2 regions of the Idiomarina sp. X4 genome follow, and region 2 is predicted to be linked to the other one. Evidence: riboswitches for the same ligand, from Rfam matches in the RefSeq annotation. Region 2 holds a riboswitch; the other holds the start of a gene.
What was found. A riboswitch is a leader RNA that binds a small molecule or an ion and turns the genes downstream of it on or off. The one in region 2 is predicted to bind thiamine pyrophosphate.
Positions count from the first base shown of each region.

Region 1 (7,422 bases), 1.2 Mb from region 2:
GTGTAAAATGGTCGCGCCAATTCTGGACGACATTGCCGAAGAGTACAAAGGTAAGTTGGTTATTGGGAAGCTGAACGTGGATCATAACGAGCAAACCCCACCGAAATTTAATATTCGCGGCATTCCTACATTGCTGCTGTTTAAAGACGGCGATGTCATTGCAACGAAAGTGGGTGCACTGTCTCGTGCACAGCTGGTCGAATTTTTAGAACAGCACATTTAATCGGTATCAAAAAGCGGCGCATTATGCGCCGTTTTTGTTAGCAAAACTGGACGAATTCTAATTTTGGTGATACCTTCTGTTTATTAACTATTCAAGCAGGCTTGCCAACTCCACCGGCGCGCCTTGTTAAGTAAGAGAAACTTCTGTTTCTGACTTCGCAACTCGCGAAATCCGAACGTTCCATTTGTTTTAATATTCTAGAGTCAATAAAAAAGGCTTTGTGTTCAATCGATAACTCGAAAACCCTCCTATGAATCTAACTGAACTTAAAGATAAACCCGTAAACGAGCTCGTTGAGCTCGCGGACTCAATGGGCCTTGAAAATATGGCCCGTCTGCGTAAGCAAGACATCATTTTTGCTATTTTAAAAGCCCACGCGAAAAGCGGTGAAGACATATACGGCGGCGGTGTGTTGGAAATATTGCAGGACGGCTTCGGCTTCTTGCGATCGGCCGATTCGTCATATTTGGCCGGTCCCGATGACATTTATGTATCGCCTAGCCAAATTCGTCGCTTTAACTTGCGCACAGGTGATACGATTGGCGGTAAAATTCGACCGCCGAAAGACAGCGAACGTTATTTTGCCCTCCTGAAAATTCGCGAAGTCAACTTCGACAAACCTGAAAACTCCCGTAATAAAATTCTCTTTGAAAACCTGACACCATTGCATGCAGATGAACGTTTTCGTTTAGAGCGTGGTAACGGCAGTACGGAAGATATTACGGCGCGTGTTCTTGATTTGTCGGCCCCGATTGGTAAAGGTCAGCGTGGTCTTATTGTGGCGCCACCGAAAGCGGGTAAGACGCTATTACTGCAAAACGTTGCAACATCTATTGCGGCGAACCATCCGGAAGCAGAGCTTATTGTGCTGCTTATCGATGAACGTCCGGAAGAAGTAACGGAAATGCACCGTTTGGTGCAGGGTGAAGTGGTTGCTTCAACCTTCGATGAGCCAGCCAGCCGCCACGTACAGGTCGCTGAAATGGTTATCGAAAAAGCGAAGCGTTTGGTTGAGCACAAAAAAGATGTTGTCATCTTATTGGACTCGATTACTCGTTTGGCGCGCGCTTATAACACCGTTATTCCAAGCTCAGGTAAAGTCCTGACGGGTGGTGTGGACGCTAACGCGCTACACAAGCCAAAACGTTTCTTTGGTGCTGCCCGTAACGTTGAAGAAGGTGGCAGCTTAACCATTATTGCAACTGCGCTTATCGATACCGGCTCGAAGATGGATGAAGTTATCTACGAAGAGTTTAAAGGTACCGGTAACATGGAACTGCATTTGAACCGCAAGTTGGCAGAGAAGCGTGTTTTCCCTGCAATCGACTTTAACCGTTCAGGTACACGTCGTGAAGAATTGCTGACGTCTCAGGACGAGCTTCAGAAAATGTGGATCCTGCGGAAAATTATGAACCCAATGGGCGAAGTTGAAGCCATGGAGTTTTTGATTGACCGTTTGCAAATGACTAAGACCAACGACGAATTCTTCGAATCGATGAAGCGTCAACGCAACAGCTAAGCGGCGTATGAAATATCAAGATCTGCGAGATTTCATCGCGCTCCTCGAGGAGCGCGGTGAACTTAAACGCATCCAGCAAGAAATAGACCCCTACCTTGAAATGACCGAAATATCTGACCGTACGTTAAAAGCAGAAGGCCCGGCCTTATTGTTTGAGAACGTGAAAGGTCATGACATGCCGGTGTTGGCGAACCTTTTTGGTACGCCAGAGCGGGTGGCTTTGGGTATGGGGCAAGAGTCGGTTACGGCCCTGCGCGACGTGGGCAAACTGCTTGCGTTTTTAAAGGAGCCTGAGCCGCCGAAAGGTTTTCGTGATGCGCTGAATTTGCTGCCTACCTACAAGAAAGTGCTGAGTATGTCGCCGAAAAAGCTGAAAAAGGCACCGTGTCAGCAGGTCGTCATGAGTGGTGACGAGGTCGACTTAACTAAGTTACCTATTCAGCATTGTTGGCCGGGTGATGTTGCGCCTTTAGTCACCTGGGGGCTTACGGTGACTCGGGGACCACATAAAGAACGCCAGAATTTAGGTATTTATCGCCAGCAACTTTTGGGGCCGAATAAGCTTATTATGCGTTGGCTGTCGCATCGCGGTGGTGCGTTGGACTTTCAGGAATGGTGTCAGCAGCATCCCGGTGAAAAGTTTCCGGTGTCTGTCGCATTAGGCGCTGACCCCGCTACAATTTTAGGTGCGGTGACGCCCGTACCAGATAGCCTTTCTGAATATGCCTTTGCTGGTTTACTGCGTGACAGCAAGACCGAAGTAACCCAATGTATTAGCAACGACTTACAAGTACCGGCGCACGCAGAAATTATTCTGGAAGGCTATATTGAGCCGGGTGAAACAGCGCCCGAAGGGCCGTACGGTGATCATACCGGCTACTATAACGAAGTGGATGAGTTTCCGGTGTTTACCGTGACTCATGTGACTCATCGTAAGGACCCAATTTACCACAGTACTTATACAGGTCGTCCGCCAGATGAACCGGCGGTGCTGGGTGTGGCTTTGAACGAAGTCTTTATTCCGTTATTGCAAAAGCAGTTTCCGGAAATTGTCGATTTTTATTTGCCGCCGGAAGGCTGTTCGTATCGTTTGGCCGTAGTTACCATGAAGAAGCAATATTCCGGACACGCCAAGCGGGTGATGATGGGCGTCTGGTCTTTCTTGCGTCAGTTTATGTATACGAAGTTTGTCATTGTATGCGATGACGATGTGAATGCACGTGACTGGAAAGATGTGATTTGGGCAATGACGACCCGAATGGATCCGGCGCGCGACACCACATTGGTTGAGAATACGCCAATTGATTACCTCGACTTCGCCTCTCCGGTGTCGGGTCTTGGCTCAAAAATGGGCATGGATGCAACCAATAAGTGGCCGGGCGAAACCGACCGTGAGTGGGGCGAGCCTATTGTCATGAGTGAAGACGTTAAGCAGCGTGTCGACCAGCTGTGGGACGAACTGAACATTATGGAGTCGTGAATGAGTCAACAAATGACCTGTAAAGCCGAAATTTCGCGCCAATTAGCGGACGCTGTATGGGAAGTGCGTTTGCAATTGCCGCAGCCGGTTGAGTTTAAAGCAGGCCAATACATGATGGCGGTTATGGGCGAGAGGGATAAGCGACCTTTTAGTATCGCGTCATGCCCATCGAAGGAAAGTGAGTGGTTACTCCATGTAGGAGCGACGCCAGACAACACCTATGCGATGGAAGTGCTGGATAAAATACGCGCAGACGGTGAGCTGGAAGTCGACGGCCCCGACGGCATTGCGTTTTATCGACAAAACAGCGATAAGCCTGCTGTAATCATTGCGGGCGGTACGGGCTTTTCTTATGCTTATTCCATTCTACAACAGCATTTACGAGCAACGCCGGAGCGCCCATTAACGTTATATTGGGGCGCAAAGAGCCTGGCCGATTTGTACCTGCACGACGAGCTCGAGCATTTAGCAAAACAATACGAGTACTTTGACTATCACCCGGTGGTTGAAGACGCCGCTGGTGACTGGCCGTATTCCATTGGTTTAGTCCATCAGGCGGTAATGGCGCGTCAACAGGACTTGCAAGACTGTGAAGTTTACATGGCAGGCCGTTTTGAAATGGTGCGCGTTATTAGAGATGATTTTGTCGCTCAAGGCGTACCGTTAGAAAACCTTTACGGTGACGCTCTGTCGTTTATTTAAAGACAATTTGTTAATGCAATAAGCTGCGTTATACTGACGCCGCTTTACCAAGGGGTGCCGGCAACGGCTGAGATGCGAAAGCGAACCCTTAAAACCTGATCCGGTTAATACTGGCGTAGGGATGGTAGAAAACCCGTCTAATACAGCCTTACCGGATCGTTTCTGACTTTGTTTTGAGGAAATGATCCATGCAAAAATTCACATCTTACTTAGCAGCCAGTATTGGCTTAGCATTATTACAAACGCCGGTTCTGGCTTATGGTCAGGATAACGCCAGCGATTTCGAAATCATTGAAGTCAGCGGCGACTTTCACAAACGCACGCTGAATGAAACCACCAGCAGTGTGTCAATTATGGACCAAAATGCGATGCAGCAGCGTAACGCGCAGCATTTGCAGGATACGCTCAACAGCTTTGCCAACGTCAATTTCTCCGGTGGTACATCGACCGCACGCTTTATTCAGATTCGTGGCATGGGCGAGCGTTCTCAATTTGTTGATCCGATTAGCCCGTCAGTCGGCCTTATTATAGATGGTATTGATTACAGCGGCTTAGGTACGGCCGCCTCGCTTTTCGATATCAACCAGATTGAAGTCTTCCGAGGACCGCAAAGCGGACGTTTTGGAGTCAACGCGATGGCCGGCTTAGTGTTGTTGGACAGCGTGCAACCAACGGAAGAGTTCAGTGGCCAGTTTGAGTTGTCAGCCGGTAATTATGACGAACGCATGGGCGGCTTAGCATTAGGCGGGCAACTGGGCGTACTGGGCAAGGCCCGCTTTTCTGTCAGTCAGTTTAAGCAAGACGGCTACATTGAGAATACCTATTTAGATCGAGACGACACGAACAATCGGAATGAACTTGGCGCACGGCTTTTGTTGAACACCGAATTTACCAAGAACTGGACGTTAGACACCGTCCTGCACTACAACGATGTTGATAACGGTTACGATGCCTTTAGCCTTGATAACAACCGAACAACGTTGTCAGATGAGCCGGGGTACGATCGCCTGAAAAGTGAAGCGGTAAAAACGACTCTGAATTATCTAGGCTGGGATAACAGCCGGCTTGAGTTGTCAGCCAGTGTTTTAAACGCGGATACTGCTTACGCCTTTGACGAAGACTGGACGTATGTTGGAATTGCTCCTGGTTGGGAGTACTCGTCATTTGATGCCTACCTTCGAGACAGAAAAGACAAAACAGCCGAGGTTCGTTGGTTATCGATCGACCCTGAAGCGTTATTTGGGGTGGAAACTGAGTGGGTAGCGGGAGCCTATTACTACGAAAAAGACGTAGCGCTCACACGTGATTATTTTAATTGGGACTTAGGCCAGCCGGATATTTTCCAAAGTGATTATCGCAGTCAACATGCCGCGGTCTATGGCGAATTGACGCAGCACTGGAGTGAGAAGTTCTCCACTATTAGCGGCTTGCGTATTGAACAGTATGACAATGACTACGCCGACAGCCGTAATATAGAAGCGCAGCCGGAAGATACCATGGTCGGCGGTAGCTTTAGTGCCCGGTATCAGGCCGCACCAAACAGTTATTGGTATGCCACCGTATCGCGTGGTTATAAGTCGGGCGGTGTTAATGGCGAAGCGCTTGGTAAAGCGGACGACCAAGGCCTGGACGAACTCAAAGACTATCTGCTTGAGCGCGCGACCTTTGAGCCTGAAATTCTATGGAGTGCTGAGTTCGGTGTTAAAGGGAGCAGCCCAAGCGGGGACTTAACCTCTCGAGTGAGCACTTTTTATCATTGGCGTGACGATGTTCAGCTGAAAAGCTGGGTGAATCGAAACCAATCGTTTGTCGGTTATATTGAAAATGCCGCAGAAGGGAAGGGCTATGGTCTGGAAGCCGAAATTCGCAATAAATTGACCGACTGGCTTACAGCATTTGCTTCTGCCAGCTGGCTGGAAACCGAAATAGAAGGCTTTGTGACAGAGGATGGTATGGATATGACCGGTCGTGAGCAAGCTCATGCGCCTCAGTATCAATTCAATGTTGGCCTCGAAGGTTGGTATGGCGAGAATGTTCAATGGGTGCTGCAGGCTGACGGCAAAGACGAGTTTTATTTCTCGAACTCTCATAATCAGAAATCTGAGTCCATGACATTGGTGCACTTTGCTGTGAACTACTACGTTGATGACTGGCGCGTGAGCTTGTGGGGACGGAACTTAACGGATGAAGATTACGAAGTGCGTGGTTTCTACTTTGCGAATGATCCCAGAACTCAGTACGAGAATGACGAAACCTACGTGCAGTACGGTGAGCCGCGTCGTTTCGGTATAACTGTTAGCAAGTCGTTGTAAGGAAAAGCTGTGATAGAAACCCTGTTAGAACAGTTAATGATGAGCTCTTTGTGGGAGTTAGCCGCACTATTATTTGCGCTGGGGTACCTGGTGCTTGCCGCGCATCAGAAGCAATGGTGTTGGCTGTCGGCGACCATAAGCTGCAGTATTTACGCGGTGTTGTTCTGGCAGGGTAAGTTGTATATGGAGTCGGTACTGCAGGCTATTTATGTGGCCATGGCTGGTTACGGCTGGTGGCAGTGGCGTTTCCAGAAATCCGCAGCGCAAGAAAGCCCCGGTGGTGCTAAGTACCAGTTGAAGTGGCACTTTTTACAGTGGATATGGCTGGTCGCCTTAGCGGCGGTTATTGCTTATACCCTCTCGGTTTATACCGATGCGGATGCTGTCTGGCTTGATACTTATACCACTGTATTTAGTTTGCTGGCAACTTGGCTTGTTACTAAGAAAGCGTATGAAACCTGGTGGTACTGGCTGGTTATTGACAGTGTTTATGTGTATTTGTATGCCAGTAAAGGCTTTGTCGCAACAGCGTTGTTGTTTGTCGTCTACTTGGGATTAGTGCTTTATGCCATGTGGCGTTGGCATCAGGATAATCCACAACCAGAGCCGGTAAAGAGTGCCGGATGATACCTGCACCTAAAACAGTCACTCGGCTAACCAGTGGCCAGTCAAACCAAGCGCTGCGGCTTAAATCCGATGACTCTGATCTCGTACTAAAGCGGTGGCAAAATGATAGCTTGTTTCAGGTTGATCGGAGCCTGGAGGTTGCTGTACAGAAAACGCTTGCCGAAAGCGGAGCTGCCCCTGACGTGTTGGACTGGAATGAAGCAGAAGGCTGGTTACTGCAGCCTTACTTAGAAGCGCCTTCATTAAATCAGGTAACGTTATCGCCCGCTATTAAAGCAACGGTATTGGCTGAGGTTCTCGCGAAAATTCACTCCTTTAAGCCAAGCATTCCTCACTGGAGATTGAACGACAAAGTAGAGCATTACCTGCAGCAGCTTTCCAACTATCAACCTTCCTTGGCTAACTCTTTTCGGGAAGAGAAAAGTCAGCACCAGCAGGCGATTGATCAATGGCTGGAGTACCCGGTGCTTTGTCACAATGACCTGTCGATGAATCATATTCTTATGACGGCTCCCATTAAAGTGATTGACTGGGAGTATGCGGGAGTCGGGCACCCACT
Region 1 is NZ_CP025000.1:1,435,462-1,442,883, forward strand. It holds gene trxA (thioredoxin TrxA) at 1-223, shown strand, start outside; gene rho (transcription termination factor Rho) at 474-1,742, shown strand; gene ubiD (4-hydroxy-3-polyprenylbenzoate decarboxylase) at 1,750-3,222, shown strand; gene fre (NAD(P)H-flavin reductase) at 3,223-3,924, shown strand; TPP riboswitch at 3,965-4,063, shown strand; gene CWC33_RS06910 (TonB-dependent receptor) at 4,113-6,236, shown strand; gene pnuC (nicotinamide riboside transporter PnuC) at 6,246-6,863, shown strand; gene CWC33_RS06920 (phosphotransferase) at 6,860-7,422, shown strand, end outside.
Region 1: another riboswitch for thiamine pyrophosphate. It lies ahead of CWC33_RS06910 (TonB-dependent receptor); the one in region 2 lies ahead of thiC (phosphomethylpyrimidine synthase ThiC).

Region 2 (7,422 bases):
TTCCAGCTTCCATGTTATTGGCGCTATCTTTGACCGCGTTTGGTACGAAGGCGACCCACGTAACGATTGGTACGGCATGCAAACCGTTTTACTCGGCGCAAGTAATAGCGCAACTATCGAGTTTGTCGTACCAGAAGAAGGCATCTACAAGCTAGTCGATCATGAGTTTGCTGATGCTGAGCTTGGCGCTGCTGGTGCCCTTATTGCGGGTCCACGTAAAGACAAGTAAGGAGACGGTTATGGTTAAGTGGCTTGGAGTTGCGGGACTCATGTTCTCTACGCTAACAGCGTCACCGCTAGTACTCTCAGACCCAGTCCGTATTAATGGTGGCGAGTTTGAACCGCCGGTTTTGTTGGACAAGGAACGTCTTAGCATTGAAATTCATAGCTTCATGCTTGACGCAACTCCGGTCACTAACCAACTTTTTCTCAACTTTGTTAACAGCCACCCTAAATGGCAGCGAGACAACATCGCTGCCCTGTTTCACGACGGAAATTACCTAAAGCACTGGCCTAAAAAAGACGCCTACCCTAACGGCGAGGCGGACCATCCAGTGACTTATGTGTCATGGTTTGCAGCACGTGAATATTGTGCTGCACAAGGTGGTCGTTTACCCAGTCTCAATGAATGGGAGTACGCCTCTGTTCAGTATCGTCAGCAACAAAACATCAGTGATGACGATTATGCACGCAACTTATTTGCCTGGTACAGCCAACCCAAAAGCGACAAACAAGCCGTGGACATTAATGCCACTGAGCTCAGTCATATGTATGACCGGGTTAACGAGTGGGTTGAAGACTATCAGTTACTATTAACCAACGGTGATGATGTCGACTTATTATCGGGCTCCTGCGGCGACGGAGCGCGTTTTTTATCAAGCTTTACCAAAGCCAATTACGCTACATTTTTTCGGTATCAGTCTCGTAGCGACTACGCACCACAGAGCTCAACCAGCACCATGGGTTTTCGCTGTGCTTACGACATTCATTCCGAAAACGGAGACCAATTATGAACAACCTATTTAAACCATCCGCTTATGCGGCACTGATTCTATCAAGCGCCCTGCTTGCATTGGCTCCGGCAGTCGCACAAGATCACTCTCAACACAAATCTGGACATGAGAACCACGCAAGTCATAAAAACCACACCAGCATGAAAGCCGCCAAAGTATCACATTCTTCATCGGTGTATCAGGTTGATGGACATTGGATAACACACAAAGGTGAGCATATGGCACTAGCTGACTTACAAGGGCAGCCGGTCATTGTCTCAATGATATATGGCAGCTGCACCACAGCCTGTCCGGTTCTCGTCAATGACGCTAAACGTCTGTACACCAGTTTGAGTAACGAAGCTCAAAAGCAAGTGAAACTGGTGATGGTCAGCTTCGACAACTCTCGCGATACACCAAAAGCGTTGGCTGACTACGTTAAGCAGTACAACCTAAACAGCGATAGATGGGTCTTTTTACACGGCGAAGATCAGGATATTCGGACATTGGCAACCGTACTGGGTGTTCGCTACAGGAAACGTCCTGACGGGGATTTCGACCACAGCAACCTGATTACTGTGCTCGATGAAAATGGCGTTATCCAACACCGTGTTGAAGGCTTAGGCCAGCCAATGGAAGACGCTGCCAAAGTCGTTAATAAATTGACACAGAAGTAATGAATAATGCATTCGTTGTTGCAATAAGCTAAGTATTTTGTTCCACTAAAAAAGAATCTTGTCGGAGTGCCTCGTTACTTAAAGAGTGACAGGCTGAGACCGCTAAGCGGGATCCGTTGAACCTGATCAGGCTAATACCTGCGAAGGGAACAAGAGAGCAATGGCCAGGGAGTCTCCCTTTTTCAGTGCTATTGTTCCTTTCAACACTCCTGACAAGCATCTCTAAACCCTGTTATTTTTTAGCTGGAGAGAATGCTATGTCATCAACTAATCGCCAAAATCGCCAACAAGCAGAATCTTTTTTAACGTCCGTTTCGGGCAGCTATTTTCCTAATTCAACCCGTGAATTTCTTCAAGGCAGTCAGCCTGATATTCATGTGCCATTTCGCCGCATTCACTTAAGCGAAACTCTGCATCAGCCGACACCAGGCGTAACACCACCACCCAATTTACCCGTCGACGTTTATGATACATCCAGTGTCTATGGTGACCCTAACTCAGTCGTCGATGTTAAAACCGGACTCAAACCACTGCGTTCAGGCTGGATAAGCGCGAGGGCTAAAAATGCCGACAAAGGCGGAGTGACACAGCTAGCCTATGCGCGCCGTGGCATTGTGACTCCCGAAATGGAATTTATTGCGTTGCGGGAAAACATGGGAAGGGAGCATTTAGACAACCCGGTAACCCCGGAATTTGTTCGTGATGAAGTTGCCAAAGGTCGCGCCATTATTCCGGTCAATGTGAACCACCCAGAATCTGAGCCTATGATCATAGGTCGTAACTTTTTAGTGAAAGTAAACGCTAATATCGGCAACTCATCGGTCAGCTCGTCGATTGAAGAGGAAGTTGAAAAGCTGATTTGGGCTACTCGTTGGGGCGCAGATACGGTCATGGACTTGTCGACCGGACGTAATATTCACCAAACCCGAGAATGGATTCTACGCAACAGCCCGGTTCCCATTGGTACCGTTCCTATTTATCAGGCACTGGAGCGCGTTAATGGTATCGCAGAAGATCTAACCTGGCCGATATTTAAGGAAGTGCTTTTGGAGCAAGCTGAGCAAGGCGTCGACTATTTCACTATTCACGCCGGTGTGTTACATGACTTTATCGAACTGACGGCTAACCGAGTGACAGGGATTGTATCGCGCGGTGGTTCGATAATGGCTAAGTGGTGCATGGCGCACCGTAAAGAGAGCTTCCTATATGAACATTTTCGCGATATTTGTGAGATATGCGAAAAATATGATGTTTCGCTGTCGTTGGGTGACGGCTTACGTCCGGGGTCTATTGCTGATGCCAATGACAAGGCTCAGTTCGCTGAGCTCCGTGTTTTAGGTGAGCTGACTACAATAGCCTGGGAATACGACGTACAAGTCATGATTGAAGGTCCTGGCCATGTCCCCATGCATAAAATTCAGGAAAACATGGACGAGCAGCTTAAGCATTGCCATGAAGCGCCTTTTTATACACTCGGACCATTAACCACCGACATTGCCCCCGGCTATGACCATATTACGTCCGGTATCGGAGCCGCCATGATAGGTGCCTTTGGCTGCGCTATGCTCTGTTACGTTACACCGAAAGAGCACTTAGGTCTGCCCAACAAAGAAGACGTTAAGCAAGGACTCATTGCCTACAAAATTGCAGCGCACGCCGCTGATTTAGCAAAAGGACACCCGGGCGCTCAGGCAAGAGACGACGCCATGTCCAAAGCCCGTTTTGAGTTTCGTTGGGAAGATCAGTTCAACCTCGCATTAGACCCTGTAACCGCTCGCAATTATCACGATGAAACCTTGCCACAGGAATCCAATAAAACGGCACAGTTCTGTTCCATGTGCGGCCCTAAATTCTGCTCTATGAAAATTTCTCACGAGGTTAGGCAGTATTCGGGGCATTTAGCGAATGAGCGCATCGATATCACTTTTAAAGATGCAGCGGCTGACGAAATTGGAGCTGAGTCATGACTGACGCACGCTCTGAACAGCCTGTGGTATGGACTATCGCTGGCTCTGACAGCGGCGGTGGCGCGGGTATTCAAGCCGACCTGCACACCGTTCGAAGTTTTCATTGTCACGGTTGCAGCGTTATTACCACAGTGACGGCACAGAATTCGGTCACAGTAACAGGCTTATATGAGTTAAGTGGCAAGGCGATTAGCGAGCAACTTAACTGTCTGCTGAACGATATGCCTCCGGCGACCATTAAAATTGGTTTGCTCAGTAGCAGCGAACAATTGGAGGCCATTGCCGAATTTTTGCAAACGTGGCCTGAGGCCGTTGAGAAGCCTTTCGTAGTGTGGGATCCGGTCATGATCACCACCCAAAATGATCCGTTGTCGACCTTAACGCAAAAACAAAGCCAGAGACTGTTAACGCTTGTTGACTTGATAACCCCCAATACTGATGAGCTCTCGTGGCTGAGCGGCATGAAAGTCGCCAATAAAGAAAGTGCTTTAACCGCTGCATCAAAACTCTTTAACTTGGGTGCAAACGGTATGCTGATAACCGGCGTCGAAGATGATCTAAACGATAACGAAGCGATTGCTGATATTTACGTACCTAAAACGCCGCTTTATGGCCAACCGTATCTGATCTATTTACAGACGAAAGTAACAACCAGTCATGATCACGGCACCGGCTGTACCCTCTCATCAGCAATTGCTGCCGTTGCAGCGCACGATTATCCGGTGGAAGACGCTATAACACTGGCTAATGCCTATGTTCATAAGGGTTTATTGGAGGCAACGGGGATTGGCAAAGGCCCAGGCCCGGTTGCTCATACGAGTTGGCCAAACAATCTTAAACACTTTCCGAATATACAGGCTACTCATCTGCCGCCCCCAACTTCAGCATTTCCCAAACTCGACGAATCGCCTGGGTTATATCCCGTTGTTGATTCCTTTGAGTGGGTTCAACATTTGCTGCAGCTGGGGGTAAAAACCTTGCAGCTGCGGATAAAATCCGCCCCCACAGAAGCAGTTGAGTTGGCGGTAAAACGCAGTATCGAGCTGGCTCAGTCATATCAAGCACAACTGTTTATTAATGACCATTGGCAACTTGCCATGAAACATGGCGCTTACGGTGTCCATCTAGGCCAGGAAGACTTACAAACGGTTGATTTACAAGCGCTACGCTCAAGCGAGGTTCGGTTGGGAATTTCTACACACAGTTACACCGAGGTTCTTATCGCCTCGCGATACTCTCCATCGTATATTGCGCTTGGCCATATTTTCCCAACCAAAACTAAGGATATGCCGTCAAAACCACAAGGACTGGAGCGCTTGGCACGTTATGTCGCTTTACTAAAACCGACCGGTATACTCACGGTCGCTATCGGTGGCATCTCCAAAGAGCGCATTGCGAAAGTAAAACAAACCGGTGTTAACGGCATTGCTTTAGTCAGCGCCATTACAAAAGCCGCAAACACCGAAACAGCCGTTAACGAGCTTAATCAAGAGTTGGAGGCGGCCCATGCTGACTGATCAACAAGCTCTGCGCTACAGCAGCAACCTACTTATTGACTCCATTGGAGAAGGCGGACAGCAACGTTTACTGGACAGCCAAGTGCTCATTATTGGGCTTGGAGGTTTAGGCACTCCTGCCAGTCAATATCTGGCGTCATCTGGCGTTGGTCAGCTGACACTCATGGATCACGATAAGGTATCGCTAAGTAACCTACAGCGGCAAATGCTTTACAGCGGTTTAGATGTTGGCTTACTCAAAGTCACACAGGCTGCACAGCGTTTAGCCGATATAAATCCAGACGTCGATATAACAACGTTATCGCAGGCGGCGTCCGAAGATACCCTGAGAGAACACATTGGTACGTGCGATATCGTGCTCGATTGCACCGATAACCGTGATACTCGTTATCTCATTAACCGTTACTGTTATTGGTTCAATAAACCCCTGATTAGTGGCGCTGCCCGGGGGTTTAACGGACAGGTCGTCGCTTTAGACCCTGGCCGAGATCATGGGTGCTATCAATGTCTGTACCCCACTGAAGTTAAAGAGCCCCTGGACTGCAGTAACGCCGGCATTGCCGCTCCTGTCGTTGGCATTATTGGCGCTATGCAGTCACTTCTTGCCATTCAATACTTAACACAACACGAATTGCCCTGGGGTTTGCTTCAGTCATTTAATGGCCTCGATCACCAATGGCACGTAGCTGAGTTACCCAAGTCAACAACGTGCCCGATTTGCGGAGGTGAGAATGCAAATAACCGTTAATGGCAAACCAATGCGATTCGACCGCGCTTTGAGCTTGTCGGAGTTTTTTGAGCATCAACAAATCAATACTGCAGCTATTGCTGTTGCCGTCAACGGCGTTGTTATCCATCGTGAGAATTGGCATGAGTATAGGCTAAAGCACGATGACTCATTGACCATTATTCAAGCGGTTGCAGGAGGGTAAAATGCTGACTATTGCGAATAAAGCCTTTAGCTCAAGGCTGTTCATTGGTAGTGGAAAATACAGTAGCGCAGATGTAATGAAGTCATCTATTCGTGCGTCCGGCAGCGAACTGATTACGCTGGCCTTAAAGCGCGTTGATTTCAATCAGCCAACCGATGACATTGTCACTCCAATTAAGGAGTTGGGTCTCGATATATTGCCTAATACGTCGGGTGCAAAAACCGCTGACGAAGCCATTTACGCTGCAAGATTGGCACGCGAGGCACTGCAAACCTATTGGTTGAAGTTGGAGATACACCCTGATCCTAATTACCTACTGCCCGACCCTATCGAGACACTGAAAGCAGCCGAACAGCTGGTTAAAGAAGGCTTTGTTGTTATGCCGTACTGTGGCGCCGATCCCGTGTTATGCAAACGGTTGGAGGAAGTAGGCTGTGAGGCGGTAATGCCACTTGGCTCTCCTATTGGTTCCAACAAAGGTCTTGTCACCCGGGACTTCTTAAACATTATTATCGAACAAGCGTCAGTACCTGTTGTGGTCGATGCGGGCATTGGTGCTCCCAGCCATGCGGCTGAAGCCATGGAGATAGGTGCTGACGCTGTTTTGGTCAACACGGCCATCGCAACGGCACATGATCCGGTAGCGATGTCCAACGCGTTTCGTCAGACCGTTGATGCCGGTAGAACCGCCTTTGAAGCCGGCCTTTCGGGCATACTTTCGGGAACAGCCCCGAACAATCGCAACAGCTCAATGCATGCCCAAGCCTCCAGCCCACTGACCGAGTTTATAGAAACGTTATGAGCAACAGTTTTTACGATGTCTGGAAACAGCTTAGCTGGGATGACATGACGCTCAAGTTATACAGTTCAAACGCTGATGACGTAGAGCGTGCACTCAATAAGAACAGACTAAACAATGATGACTTTATGGCGCTGTTATCGCCTTCAGCAGAGCGTTATCTGCCTGCATTGGCGGAGCGATCACAAATGCTCACGAGACAACGCTTTGGTAATACGTTACAGCTTTTCATTCCTTTGTATTTATCCAACTTGTGCGCCAACGATTGCAGCTACTGCGGCTTCTCAATGAGCAACCGACTCAAGCGAAAAACCTTGTCGGTGACTGAAATTGAACAAGAATGCCGCGCTATAAAGGCCAAGGGCTTTGATACCATTTTGATTGTCACCGGAGAACACGAGACCAAGGTCGGCATCGAATACTTCCGGCAGGCCATGCCAATAATTAAACGCTACTTCAGTTATGTGATGTTTGAAGTTCAGCCGCTGTCGACAAGCGAGTACAAGCAACTCAAAGGTCTCGGCCTGGATGCGGTAAT
Region 2 is NZ_CP025000.1:11,912-19,333, forward strand. It holds gene CWC33_RS00085 (multicopper oxidase domain-containing protein) at 1-229, shown strand, start outside; gene CWC33_RS00090 (formylglycine-generating enzyme family protein) at 240-1,013, shown strand; gene CWC33_RS00095 (SCO family protein) at 1,010-1,669, shown strand; TPP riboswitch at 1,722-1,835, shown strand; gene thiC (phosphomethylpyrimidine synthase ThiC) at 1,927-3,636, shown strand; gene thiE (thiamine phosphate synthase) at 3,633-5,153, shown strand; gene CWC33_RS00110 (HesA/MoeB/ThiF family protein) at 5,143-5,901, shown strand; gene thiS (sulfur carrier protein ThiS) at 5,885-6,085, shown strand; gene CWC33_RS00120 (thiazole synthase) at 6,087-6,887, shown strand; gene thiH (2-iminoacetate synthase ThiH) at 6,884-7,422, shown strand, end outside.